2 regions of the Nocardia sp. NBC_01327 genome follow, and region 1 is predicted to be linked to the other one. Evidence: riboswitches for the same ligand, from Rfam matches in the RefSeq annotation. Region 1 holds a riboswitch; the other holds the start of a gene.
What was found. A riboswitch is a leader RNA that binds a small molecule or an ion and turns the genes downstream of it on or off. The one in region 1 is predicted to bind S-adenosylmethionine.
Positions count from the first base shown of each region.

Region 2: it holds a riboswitch for S-adenosylmethionine, as region 1 does, so the genes downstream of both, OG326_RS03495 (amino acid ABC transporter permease) here and OG326_RS41625 (ABC transporter substrate-binding protein) in region 1, are expected to answer to the same signal.

Region 1 is NZ_CP108383.1:9,074,340-9,080,146, forward strand. It holds gene OG326_RS41610 (ABC transporter ATP-binding protein) at 1-122, opposite strand, end outside; gene OG326_RS41615 (ABC transporter ATP-binding protein) at 109-1,059, opposite strand; gene OG326_RS41620 (ABC transporter permease) at 1,040-2,875, opposite strand; gene OG326_RS41625 (ABC transporter substrate-binding protein) at 2,883-4,034, opposite strand; SAM riboswitch class IV at 4,072-4,187, opposite strand; gene OG326_RS41630 (HAD family hydrolase) at 4,302-4,940, opposite strand; gene OG326_RS41635 (GNAT family N-acetyltransferase) at 5,030-5,807, shown strand, end outside.
Region 2 is NZ_CP108383.1:790,182-795,988, reverse strand. It holds gene OG326_RS03510 (ABC transporter substrate-binding protein) at 1-1,112, opposite strand, end outside; gene OG326_RS03505 (ABC transporter substrate-binding protein) at 1,228-2,208, opposite strand; gene OG326_RS03500 (amino acid ABC transporter ATP-binding protein) at 2,233-2,997, opposite strand; gene OG326_RS03495 (amino acid ABC transporter permease) at 2,994-3,872, opposite strand; SAM riboswitch class I at 3,883-3,975, opposite strand; gene OG326_RS03490 (flavin reductase family protein) at 4,047-4,598, opposite strand; gene OG326_RS03485 (hypothetical protein) at 4,742-5,446, opposite strand; gene OG326_RS03480 (hypothetical protein) at 5,625-5,807, opposite strand, start outside.

The DNA of each region.
Region 1 (5,807 bases):
AATGCGCGCGAAGGCCCGTAATGCACTACCACGCGGTCGAATTCGAGGATCGGCGCGGCGGTCTCGTCGAAGCGCGGAGCAGCGCTGCCGGCCTCGATCACCACGGCGTCAGAGTCCGGCATCGGCGCTCACCTTCTCCTCGCCTCGAATGCTCTCCACCACTTCGCCTTCCGACTCCGGCGCAGCCTGATCGACGGCGGCATCCACAGTCGGAGCGCGGCTGCGGCCGAGATATGCCTCGATGACGCGCGGGTCGGCCAGCACCTCCTCGGGTGTGCCCTCGGCGATGACGCGCCCTTCGTCCAGCACCAGCACCCGATCGGACAGGTCGTGGACCAGATCCATCTTGTGTTCGACCAGCAGCACGGTCTGTCCCTGCGCCTTCAATTCGGCCAATTGCCTGCCGATTTCGGCGGTCTCGGTCTGGTTCATGCCTGCGGCCGGCTCATCGAGCAGCAGCAGATCGGGTTCCAGCGCCAGCGCCCGTGCGATTTCGGTGCGGCGGCGGTTGGCATAGGACAGCGTGTACGCGGCATTGTCGGCACGCGGGCCGAGCCGCTCCTGGAACCGCGCCAGCTGGGCGTCGATCCTGGCGGCGGACTCCTTGCGCTCGGCCCGCACGGACGGTGTGGGCACCAGTGCGACGAAGAGTTCCGCCAGCAGAGATATCCAGCGCAGCAATGGGATTCCCGCCAGCGAGCGCAGCGGGCGGGAGGCGCGCAGGGTGGTCTGCAAGCCGACATCCACATTCTCGCGAACGGTCATATTGCCGAACACCCGCCCGTTCTGAAACGTGCGAGCAATGCCCGCGGCGGCCGCAGCCTCCGGCTTTCCGGGGCGAATTCTTTTGCCCCGCACCAGAATATCACCACTGTCTGGCTTCAATACTCCGGAGATGAGATTGACCGTCGTCGACTTACCGGACCCGTTGGGCCCGATAATCGAGACGAATTCCCCTGGCGCAATGGTGATATCGATACCATCCACGGCGCGCACCCCGCCGAACGCACGGCGCAATCCACGCACCGTGAGCGCCGGCTCAGGCTGTGACTCGGACACGTTCCCTCCTCACCAGAATTCCCTGCGGCCGGAAGCGCACGACCAGCAGCAGCACCAGCCCGTAGAGCACGATCCGCAGTTCGGGCGCGAGTCGCAGGGCCTCCGGCGCACCGATCAACACCACGGCCCCGAGAACGGCCCCGTACGGCGAGGCGGTGCCACCGAGCACCAGAATCGTCACCACCAGCAGCGACATCGGCAGATTGAACACCGTCGGATCGATATACGAGTACTGGTGCGCCAGCAGCGAACCGCCGATCCCGGAGAAGAAGGCGGCGATCGCGAAGGCCAGCGCCTTGTAATCGCGGACCGGCACCCCCGCCGAACGGGCGGCGACCTCGTCCGCGCCGATGGCCCGGATGGCGGTGCCCAATCGTGACCGCTGCATCCCGAGGATCACCGCCAGCGTGATCGCCAGCACCACCAGCTCCAACTGGAAAATCTGGGTGTGCGTGACGAATTCGAAGCCGAACAGCTCGGGCGGCGGAATTCCGAAAATGCCGTAGCTGCCGCGTGTCACCGATTCCCAATTGCGGATCAGCGCCACCGTGACGATGCCGATGCCCAGCGTGGCAATGGCGACATAGTGTCCGCCCAGCCGCCACAGCGGTGCGGCCAGCACCGAAGACACCACGGCCGCAACGATTCCCGCCGCGATGATGGCGGGCAGGAAGGCCCAGCCGTGCGATACCGTCAGCACCGCCGAGGTGTACGCGCCGATGGCGATCGGCCCCGCCTGCCCGATGGCCAACTGTCCCGCCGACCCGGCGACCAGCGTCATGGATACGGCGATGATCGCGTACGCCAGGATCTGCGTACCCACCGAGATGCCGTAATCGTTCGATACCGCCGGAATCACCAGCCCCGCAATGGCGAAGGCGATGAGCGCATGCCACCAGCGCACCCGCAGCAGCCTCCCGGAACCGAGGAAGGTCCCGGTCAGCGGCTCGGATTCGATTGCGGGCGGGCGGGCCAGCAGTCCGCCCGGCCGCAGCACCAGGAATACCACCAGCAGGCCGAAGGTGATCAGATCCCGGTACCCGTCCCCGAAGGTGTAGATGCCGAACGCCTCCACCAGCCCGAGCACGATACCGCCGAGCACCGCACCGGGAATCGAGCCGAGCCCGCCGATGGTCGCGGCGACGAAGCCGGTCATACCGACAATGCTGCCGCTGGTCGGCGAGATGTTCGAGTTGTAGAGGCCGACGAAGATGCCCGCCAGCCCACCCAGCCCGGAGGCGATGGCGAAGGCCAGCGACTGGATCCGCCCGACGCTGATGCCCATCTGCGCGGCCGCATCCGGATCCTGCGCGGTGGCCCGGATGGCCAGCCCGTACCGGCCGAAGCGCAGAAATGCCCACAGCCCCACCATGACCGAGATCGTGATGGCGAACATGACCACATCCGAGGTTCCGAACCGCACGCCGCCGACCCGGAAGTTATTGGTGGACAGCACTTCCGGGAATGGCCGTGTTTCCGGTCCGAAGATCAGCGCCACCACGTTCTCGATGATCAACCCCGCCGCCACGGTGGCGAGCAGCGCCGAAATGGCCGGCGCCCGCCGCAGCGGGCGCACCGCCAGCACATCGATACCCACCCCGACCAGCGCGGTCACGCCGACCACCACGATGATCGCCGCCCACAGCGGCGCCCCGTGCTGGGCGATCAGCCACCAGCCCAGCACCGAACCGAAGGCGAAGATCGCGCCGTGCGCGAAATTGATGACATTGGTGACCCCGAAGATCAGGGTGATGCCCACGGCAATGAGCGCATACGCATTGCCGTGGACCAGACCCGCGATAAGCGTGTCGAACATTGCCGCGCTACTTGCTACCGGTCGGCACGAATGCGCCGTTCTTCAAGAGCAATTCGATCGGCTTCACCCCGTCCGGCCGCCGCGTCTGCTGATTGAACGCGAACGAATCACCCAGGCCGATACCGCTGAAGTTCTTGACCTCGCGCAGACCCTTCAGCACGCCCTCGCGGGTGGCGCCGCCGGACTTGGCCGCCTGCACCAGCACATTGATCGCGTCATAGGCGTAGACGTTGAAGTCGCCCGGATCGGTGTTGTACTTCGCGCGGAACTTCGTCACGAAGTCCTGCACCTTCGGATTGGTATCGGACGGCGAGAAGACGCCGTTCACGATGTCTCCCTCGGCCGCCGCGCCCGCCAGTTGAATGAACTGCGGCGTGTTCTGGCCGCCGAAGAACTGGCCGTTGTATCCCACATCGCGCAACTGTTTGACCACGAGCGCACCATCCGGGCCATATCCCAGGTGCACAAACGCATCCGGGTTCGCATCGCGGCCCTTGATCAGCACCGGCCGGAAGTCCTGCGAATCGGGCAGGATCGACGAGGAGTAGGCGATCTCGATGCCCCGCTGCTGCGCGAACTGCTGGAAGTACTTGAAAGCCTCTTTACCCCAATCGGTTTCGAGGTAGACGACCGAGACCTTCTTCGCCTTCGACTGCACCCACTGGGTATTGCGATCCTGGAAGGTGTCCAAGGTGATCGAGGGGCTCCACGAATACTCGCCGCCCTTGGTGAATTCCGTCGACGAATTGGTGAAGCCGTACTGCACCAGCTTGCCCCGGTTGTACACCGGTGACGCGGCAATCGATGCGGGAGAGGAGAAGTCGCCCAATTCGGCGATGATCGAATTGTCACCGACGAACTTGGTCGCGATCGGCACCGTCTGCTTCGGGTCGGACTGCGAGTCCTCCCACTTCAGCGCCACCTTCTTACCATTGATGCCGCCGGCCGCATTGACCTGATCGATCGCCAGATCGAAGCCCTGCTGCCACAGCCGCCCGTACTCCGCCGAGGCCCCCGACTTCGGCCCCGACACACCGAAATACACGGTGTCGCCATTGCTGTCCGACGAATTGCCGCACGCCGACAACGACCCGGCCACCACGGCCGCGGACGCGATGCCCACCACTACCCGAAGCGACCGGGACCACTGCTTACTCATCTGATTCCTCTGTACTCACCCACACCACTGCCGGGCATGAGAGCGCTTGCGATGCCCGGCGGACACCACCTGGTCGTCACCCGGGGCACCCCACCGCTGTGCGAGGGTTGCCGATCAGCGAGCCGGGGCTCGAACATGCTGATACTCGTGACCGTGGGCGCAAATGTAGCGACGCGAGGATGGGCCGAGACACCCTTGGAATCAAGGTGATGTGAAGAATGGGACGAATCGCCTGTCGCGCAGGCGGTCTCGCCGCTGGTGTGGTGGCTAAACGGCCAGGTGAGAGGCCAACCAGGCCGGGAATGCGGTGAGATCGGCGAGCACCACATCCGCACCCGCGGCGGACAGTTCGGCGGCGGAATACGGACCGGTCGTCACCGCGACAGAGCAGGCATCGGCCACCTTCGCGGCGCGCACATCACCGAGATGATCGCCCACATAGATCGACGCACCGTGCTCGCGCAGCACCTCGCCCTTCTCCTCCGCCCACGCGCCGCCGACCAGATCATCGACGTCGAGACCGAGGTGATCCAGATGCAATTGCGCGTGCGGGCCGTTCTTGGCGGTGATCACCAGCACCCGCCCGCCGGCGGCGTGCACCGCGGCCAGCGCATCGACCACACCGGGCAGATGATCGCTCGGCTCCACCGCGAGTCCGGGATAGAACTGCCGGTACATGGCCACCACCTCCGGCACCCGCTCCTGCGGGAACCATTCGGCCGCCTCCACCGCCAGCGGCGGACCCAGCCGCGACACCACCAGCTCGGAATCGATCGGCACCCCGGTCTCGGCGGCCACCGCATCCCACACCGCGGCAATGCCGGGGCGGGAGTCGATCAGCGTCATATCCAGGTCGAACCCGACAACAAGTCCGTTCGGAACGGCGGTCGCACGATCAATGGCCACGCCCCGACCATACGGACACGCCGTTCTCCCCAAGAAACCGGTTGCGACCTCGAACTAGGCTGATCGGCATGGCAAATGATCGCGGATCCCTGTTCTGCAGCGTCGAGCTCGGCGCACGCATCGAACGGGTCGAGACGGAACTGATCGCCACCGGCGGCGCGGCGGCAAGCGCCCGCCTCGGCACCGAGGAGGGATTCGTCATCCCGATCGCGGGCGGTGTGGCCGCCTTCGCCGAGTACGGCTCCCCGCTCAACAAGGTGGCGGGCCTGGGGTTCGCGGGCGTTCCCGATGCGGAGGAACTCGAGGCGGTGGAAAAACAGTTCGAGGTGCGGGACACGCCCGTTCAGATCGAGCTGGCGCATCTCGGCGAACCCGCCCTCGGCGAACTCCTCACCGCGCGCGGATACCGGCTCGTGTCGTTCGAGAATGTTCTCGGCATCGCGCTGGACAGGGCGGCCGATGCCGCTCTCCCCGCGGATGTCGAGGTAAGGCACAGCGGCACAGGAGAATTCGATATCTGGCTCGATGTCATCGCCGACGGCTTCGCGCACCCCGATACCCAGGGCGTGGTCTCGCACGAGGAATTCCCGCGCGAAATCATCGCGAGCGCCATGCGCGATCTCACCGCGGCCGCCGGAGTACAGCGCTACGTCGCCGTGCACGAGGGCACGATCGCGGGCGGCGCGAGTATGCGAATGTCCCAGGGCATTGCCCAACTCACCGGAGCCGCAACACTTCCCGGCCATCGGCGGCGCGGCATTCAATCGGCGCTGCTGGCCGCCCGCCTGGCCGAGGCCACGGCGGCGGGCTGCGATATCGCCGTCATCACCACCCAGCCGGGATCCAAATCCCAGCAGAACGCCCAGC
Region 2 (5,807 bases), 800 kb from region 1:
TCCGCGCCCGGTACCCAGCCGGCCTGATCCAGGACCCGCTTGGCGGCATCCTGATCGAACTTCACCCGGGCCGAAAGATCCACGTAACCGGGAGTCGTGGAGGCCAGCACGCTGGTCGCCGGCTTGAACTGCGGGCCGAGGACGGTGTCCACCAGCTCCTTGCGGTTGATGGCGGTCAGCAGTGCCGCCCGCACCGCCGGATCACGCAGCGCGCCGCGCGTCACATTGGCCTGCAAGCCGAACGAGACGCCCGGGTTGACGGTGAACTGCACTCGGCCGCCGCCGCCTTCGATCTGCGAAACATCCTGCGGCAGTGCGTCACTGATGGCGTCGAGCTGTCCGGAGGCGAGACTTCCGGTGCGCACCCCGGCTTCCGGGACGACGGTGAAGACGATCTTGTCCAGGTAAGCCTCGCCCGTGTTCGCGAAAACCGCTGAACCCCAGGTGTATCCGGTGCGCTTGGCGAGCGTGGCCGAGGCGTTCTGCTTCCAATCGGCGTAGGTGAACGGGCCGGAACCGATATTGGCGCCGAGGCAGCGATCGTCCGCCGACTTCGCCACCGTGGCATCGGACTGGATGCCCAGCTGCGGGGTCGACGTCGCCTGCAGGAACTGCGCATTCGGCGTATCGAAGTTCACCCGGACCGTTTGCGGATCCACCACCGTGCTGCCCGCGTACCCGGCGAGGTAGCTGGCGCCCAGCGGGGCCTTCGCACCACCCAGGGCGACAATGGAATCGAAGTTCTTGCGCACCGAATCCGCCGTGAGCGGCGTGCCGTCACTGAAGGTGATGCCGTCCTTCAGATGGAAGCTGAAGGATTTGGCGTCCGCGCTGACGAACCAGGTATCGGCCAGCCACGGCTTGATCTGACCGGTGGCCGGATCCTGATCGACCAGCGAATCCACCACCTGCCGGTCCACATAGATGGTCTGGTTGGTGGCCGACTGCGCCGGATCGGAGCAGGTCGGGGCCAGCGACAGGCCGTAGCGCAGGGTGCCGCCGGCCTGCGGCGGGCCCGAGGGCGCACCGCCCGCACTGCTGTCCGATCCCCCACACGCCGCGAGGCTGAGGGTGGCGGCTACAGCGCCGGCCAGGGCTAGCGGGCGCATCATTGGGGACTTCAGCACTGAGGTTCTCCGGAGGGGTAGCGATGGTCGCCGAGCGGACGGCTCGGAATATGAAGGCGCAGTATGGGTGCGCGCACTGGCAGTGGATCGGGGCGGGAGGTCATGGCTTCGGCTTCGGCAGGCCGGGGGGATTGATGCGGGACTGCTGGACCACTTCGCTCTTCAGGCCCCAGCGGTCGATGACCTTCTGGTACGTGCCGTGGTCGATGGCGTACTGCACGGCCTTCTGGAACGCGCCCACCAGGCCGTTGTCCTTACGGGTGAGCACACCGATCTCGGCCTGCAGGGCGTCGCCCGCGCCGGAGAAGGTGGCGACCACCTTGGTCTGGCCGGCGGTGGCGGAGTGGTACTGCGCTGCCGGATTGGGGCCGAGCAGGCCGTCCAGGCGGCCGGAGGCGAGCGCCAGGTAGTAGTCGGTGGACTGCTGGTAGTAGGTGATATCGATCTTGGGCAGGCCCGCGGCGATATTCGCCTCGTTCCAGGACACCAGCACCTGCTCCTGATTGGTGCCGGACTGCACGCCGATCTTCTTGCCCGCCAGCGACTTCCGATCGGTGTAGGTCCAGTTCGCGCCGTTGGGCACCTCCAGCGCGAGATTGTCGAGGCGGTAGGTGGCGAAGTCGTACTTCTCCTTGCGCTCCTCGGTGACGGTGACATTGGAGATGAAGGCGTCCACCTCACCGGAGTCGACCTTCACGAAGTTCTGCGTCCAATCCGCCGCGCGCAGATCGACTTTCAGCCCGAGAATGTCGGCGAACAGTGTCGCGAAGTCGACCTCGGAGCCGACGATGGTGCGATCGTCGGTGGCGTGGAAGCGCAGCGGCGGGGCGGAGGTGGCGGCGCCGGTCACGATCAGCGTGCCGCGGTCGCGAATGGCCTGCGGTACCAGTGCGGCAATGGCATCCACCTTGTCGGCGTGCACCCGGGTGGCCTGCTCCGGCGACAGGTCGTAGACCTGCCCGTTCACCGTGCGCACGCTGTCGGAACCGCCGTCGCCGCTGCCGCAGCCGCCGACGAAGAGACCGAGGATGGCGACGGCGAGAGCGGTGCTGATCCGTCTGCGACGGCTGGACAGAGACATGAGGATCCTCAGGGGAGGGACGCGTCAGAGCGCGTGCGCGAGAAAGGCTTTGGTGCGCGAATGCGCCGGGGCGTCGAAAACCTGACAGGGCGGTCCCTGTTCGACGATCTGCCCGGCCTCCAGCAGCACCACGGTGTCGGCGACCTCGCGGGCGAAACCGAGCTCATGGGTGACGATCACCAGGGTGGAACCGCCGCGCGCCAGCTCCCGGATGACATCGAGAACCTCGCCGACCAGCTGCGGATCCAATGCGGAGGTGGGCTCGTCGAACAGCACCACCTCGGGGCGCAGCGCCAGGGCGCGGGCGATCGCGACCCGCTGCTGCTGACCGCCGGAGAGCCGGCGCGGATACTCATCGGCCTTGTCCGCCAGGCCGACCCGGTCCAGCCACTCCAGCGCCTCGGCCCGAGCCTGGGCCCGCGGCCGCCGCAGCGCACCGATGGGCGCGAGCGCCACATTGTCCCGAACCGTCAGGTGCGGAAACAGATTGAAGTTCTGGAAGACGAATCCGATACGCGCCCGCTGGCGCAGAATCTCGCGCTCGGGCAGCTCGTGCAGCTTATTGCCGCGCCGCCGGTAACCGACCAGCTCACCGCCGACCCGGACGGTTCCGGCATCCACCTTCTCCAGATGATTGATGGTGCGCAACAGCGTGGACTTGCCCGATCCGGACGGGCCGAGAATCACGGTGACCTCGCCGGGCCGCACCGTCAGATCGATCCCGCCCAGCACCTGATGGGTGCCGAAAGACTTTCTTACACTGCGCAATTCGACCGCGTACTCGCTCATCGCACACTGCCTTTCGCGAAGTGCCGCTCGATGTAGTACTGCGCGATATTCAGCAGCGTGGTCAGCACGATGTACCAGACCGTCGCCACCATCAGCAGCGGCACCACCCGGCCATTCCGGCCGAAGATCACCTGCACCTGATAGAAGAGTTCGGCGATGGCCATGGTCGAGACGATGGAGGTGCCCTTGAAAAGGCTGATCACCTCATTGGCGGCATTCGGCAGAATGCCGCGCATCGCCTGCGGGACGATCACTTGGAAGAATTGGCGCCGCCACGGGAGCCCGAGCGATTTCGCGGCCTCCCACTGCCCCTGATCGACCGAAATAATGCCCGCGCGAATGATTTCCGCGGAGTACGCCGCCTGATGCAGCGCCAAACCTATGACGGCGGCGGTGAATCCGCTCAGCACATTGTTCGTATCGGCGTGCAGGAACTCCGGTCCGAACGGAATGCCCAGCGACACAGTCTTGTACAGATAGGCGAGATTGAACCAGAAGAGCAACTGCACAATCAGCGGGATCGAACGGAATGCCCAGATGTAGGTCCAGGAAATCACCTGCAGCACCGGGTTTTTCGACAACCGGCCGATCGCCAGCCAGATCCCGATGAAGAAGCCGAGCAGTGTGCCCCAGAAGGTCAGCTCCAGTGTCACCTTCAGCGCCGCCAGCACCGACGAGGCGGTGATGTACTGCGCGAAGGTGGACCAGTCCCAGCCCGGATTGGTGATCAGGCCGTGCGCGAACTGTGCCACCAGCACCAGCGCGATGCCGCCGGTCACCCAGCGCCACGGATGCCAGGTCCGGCCGACGGTCAATTCGCTGTCGTCCGCTGCGGTCGCCTCCCGGGATCCGGGTCGCGCAGCCAGGGTGCTCATATGGATTCGTCCTCCATCGGTCCCGGCGGTAGCACCCGCACCCGCGGGCGGGGGGTTGCTGCGACGTCTACGAGCCAGGTCTCTCGGTCGCTCTGGATGGTGAGGATGACGCTACGAGCCGGGGCAGCGAGTGTCGCCGGTCCGGATCAGCGTGAGTTCAAACAGGAACGGCGCTCAGCTCGCGGCCTCGCTGATTCCCGGCGGCACGGCATCATGCAATCCACGAAAACCACTGCGGTGGAAGACGAGCGGCTCGTCGTCGGAATGTGCGCTGACCCGGTGCACACGCAGCAGGACCACGGCGTGATCACCCGCCGCGACCTGCTCGTATATCGACGCTTCCAACCACGCGGCGGCTCCCCCGATGAAGGCGGCATTGCCGTTGCCGGTGCGCAGATCCACATCCCGGAAACGATCGCCCTTCCGCGAGCTCAGACTGCGGGCCGCCGCCTCCTGATGCCCGCCGAGCAGGCTCAATCCGAGCCGGCTGGCCTTCTCCAGGCGCGGCCAGGTCTCCGAGGAGTACTGCACGCACAGGGATACCAGCGGTGGATCGAGGGATACCGGGACAAAGGTGCTCACCACCATCCCGTATGCCTCGCCGCCGATCTGCGCGCATACCGCCACCACTCCACTCGGGAAGTGCGCGAAGGTTTTTCGCAGGTCAGCGCCATCGGTAGAAGTCAGTGCGGCCCCGCCGCCGTGTATCGAGGTCAGCTCGCCCATCACCACACTCCACCACCGGGCCAACTCCCCCAACAGGTTTGAATTCACCACGATCCCAAAACGGGCGAACCCGCCCGACCATGGTGGTCGAGCGGGTCCGCCTGAATTCGGTGCGCCGGACGCGCCCCGAATCGCGTGTCTGTTTACTTGGCCGTGTTGAACGGCGCGTTGATGGTGGTGAAGTACTGCACCGCGGCCAGGATGGCGACCGGGGCGGTCACCAGCAGCTGACCCGCGAGGGTGCCCAGGAAACCGATGGCGGCCATGCCACCGAGGCAGCCGAGGACGGCGGCCGGAACGATCGGGCCGAAGAGACCCACGATCGCGGCAGCGGCAGCGCCCGCGCCGACAACACCACCGATGACGCAACCGATGGCCGCGCCGCTGATGCCGCCGACCAGGGTGCCGATGGTGGCGCCGGTCGCGATGGTGTCCTTGAGGCGGTTCCAGGCGGCCTGCTCACGGTCGTACGGGGTCTTCCAGGGCGCGGTGTCCTGGAACGGCAGGTCGACGGGCTTGTAGACGGCGTGGTCCACGTCGAACTGCGGGGTCAGAGTGGCGACATTGTCCTTGATCTCCGCGGCGATCGGGAACTGGAAATCGTCCACGCGGAAGTTCAGGTCGGTGCCCGCGACGGTGGTGCCGTTGGCGGCCTTGATCTTGAAGACACCGTCTTCATTGACCAGCGAGCCCGCATCGGTCTTGATGATCGTGCTGGTGTCGGTGGTGGTGGCGGTGTAATCGATGGCGCCCGAAGGAGACTCGGGGGCAGCATTGACAGTTCCCGCGGTCACGCCCAGCGCAGCGGTCACCAGCGCCGCAATAGCGGCGAATTTCTTCATTTTCATGTACTGCTTCCCTCATCTACTTTGTGCAGTGCGTCGGCAAGCATCGAGCAAAACCCTCGTGAACGGGACCCTTAAAACCGGCTTGATTCGAACTCGTGACACGAGGACGGCCCCCGTCCGGAGTCCGGGCGGGGGCTGTGTCCCTGCAGCTATTTCTGCGTCTCCGCAGCGTGCGTGGCTACTTGGCGGGAGCCACGTTGAAGGGAGCGTTGATGGTCGTGAAGTACTGCGCGGCAGCCAGAATCGCGACCGGAGCGGTCACCAGCAACTGGCCCGCGAGGGTACCCAGGAAGCCGATGGCGGCCATGCCACCGAGGCAGCCGAGAACGGCGGCCGGAACGATCGGGCCGAACAGGCCCAC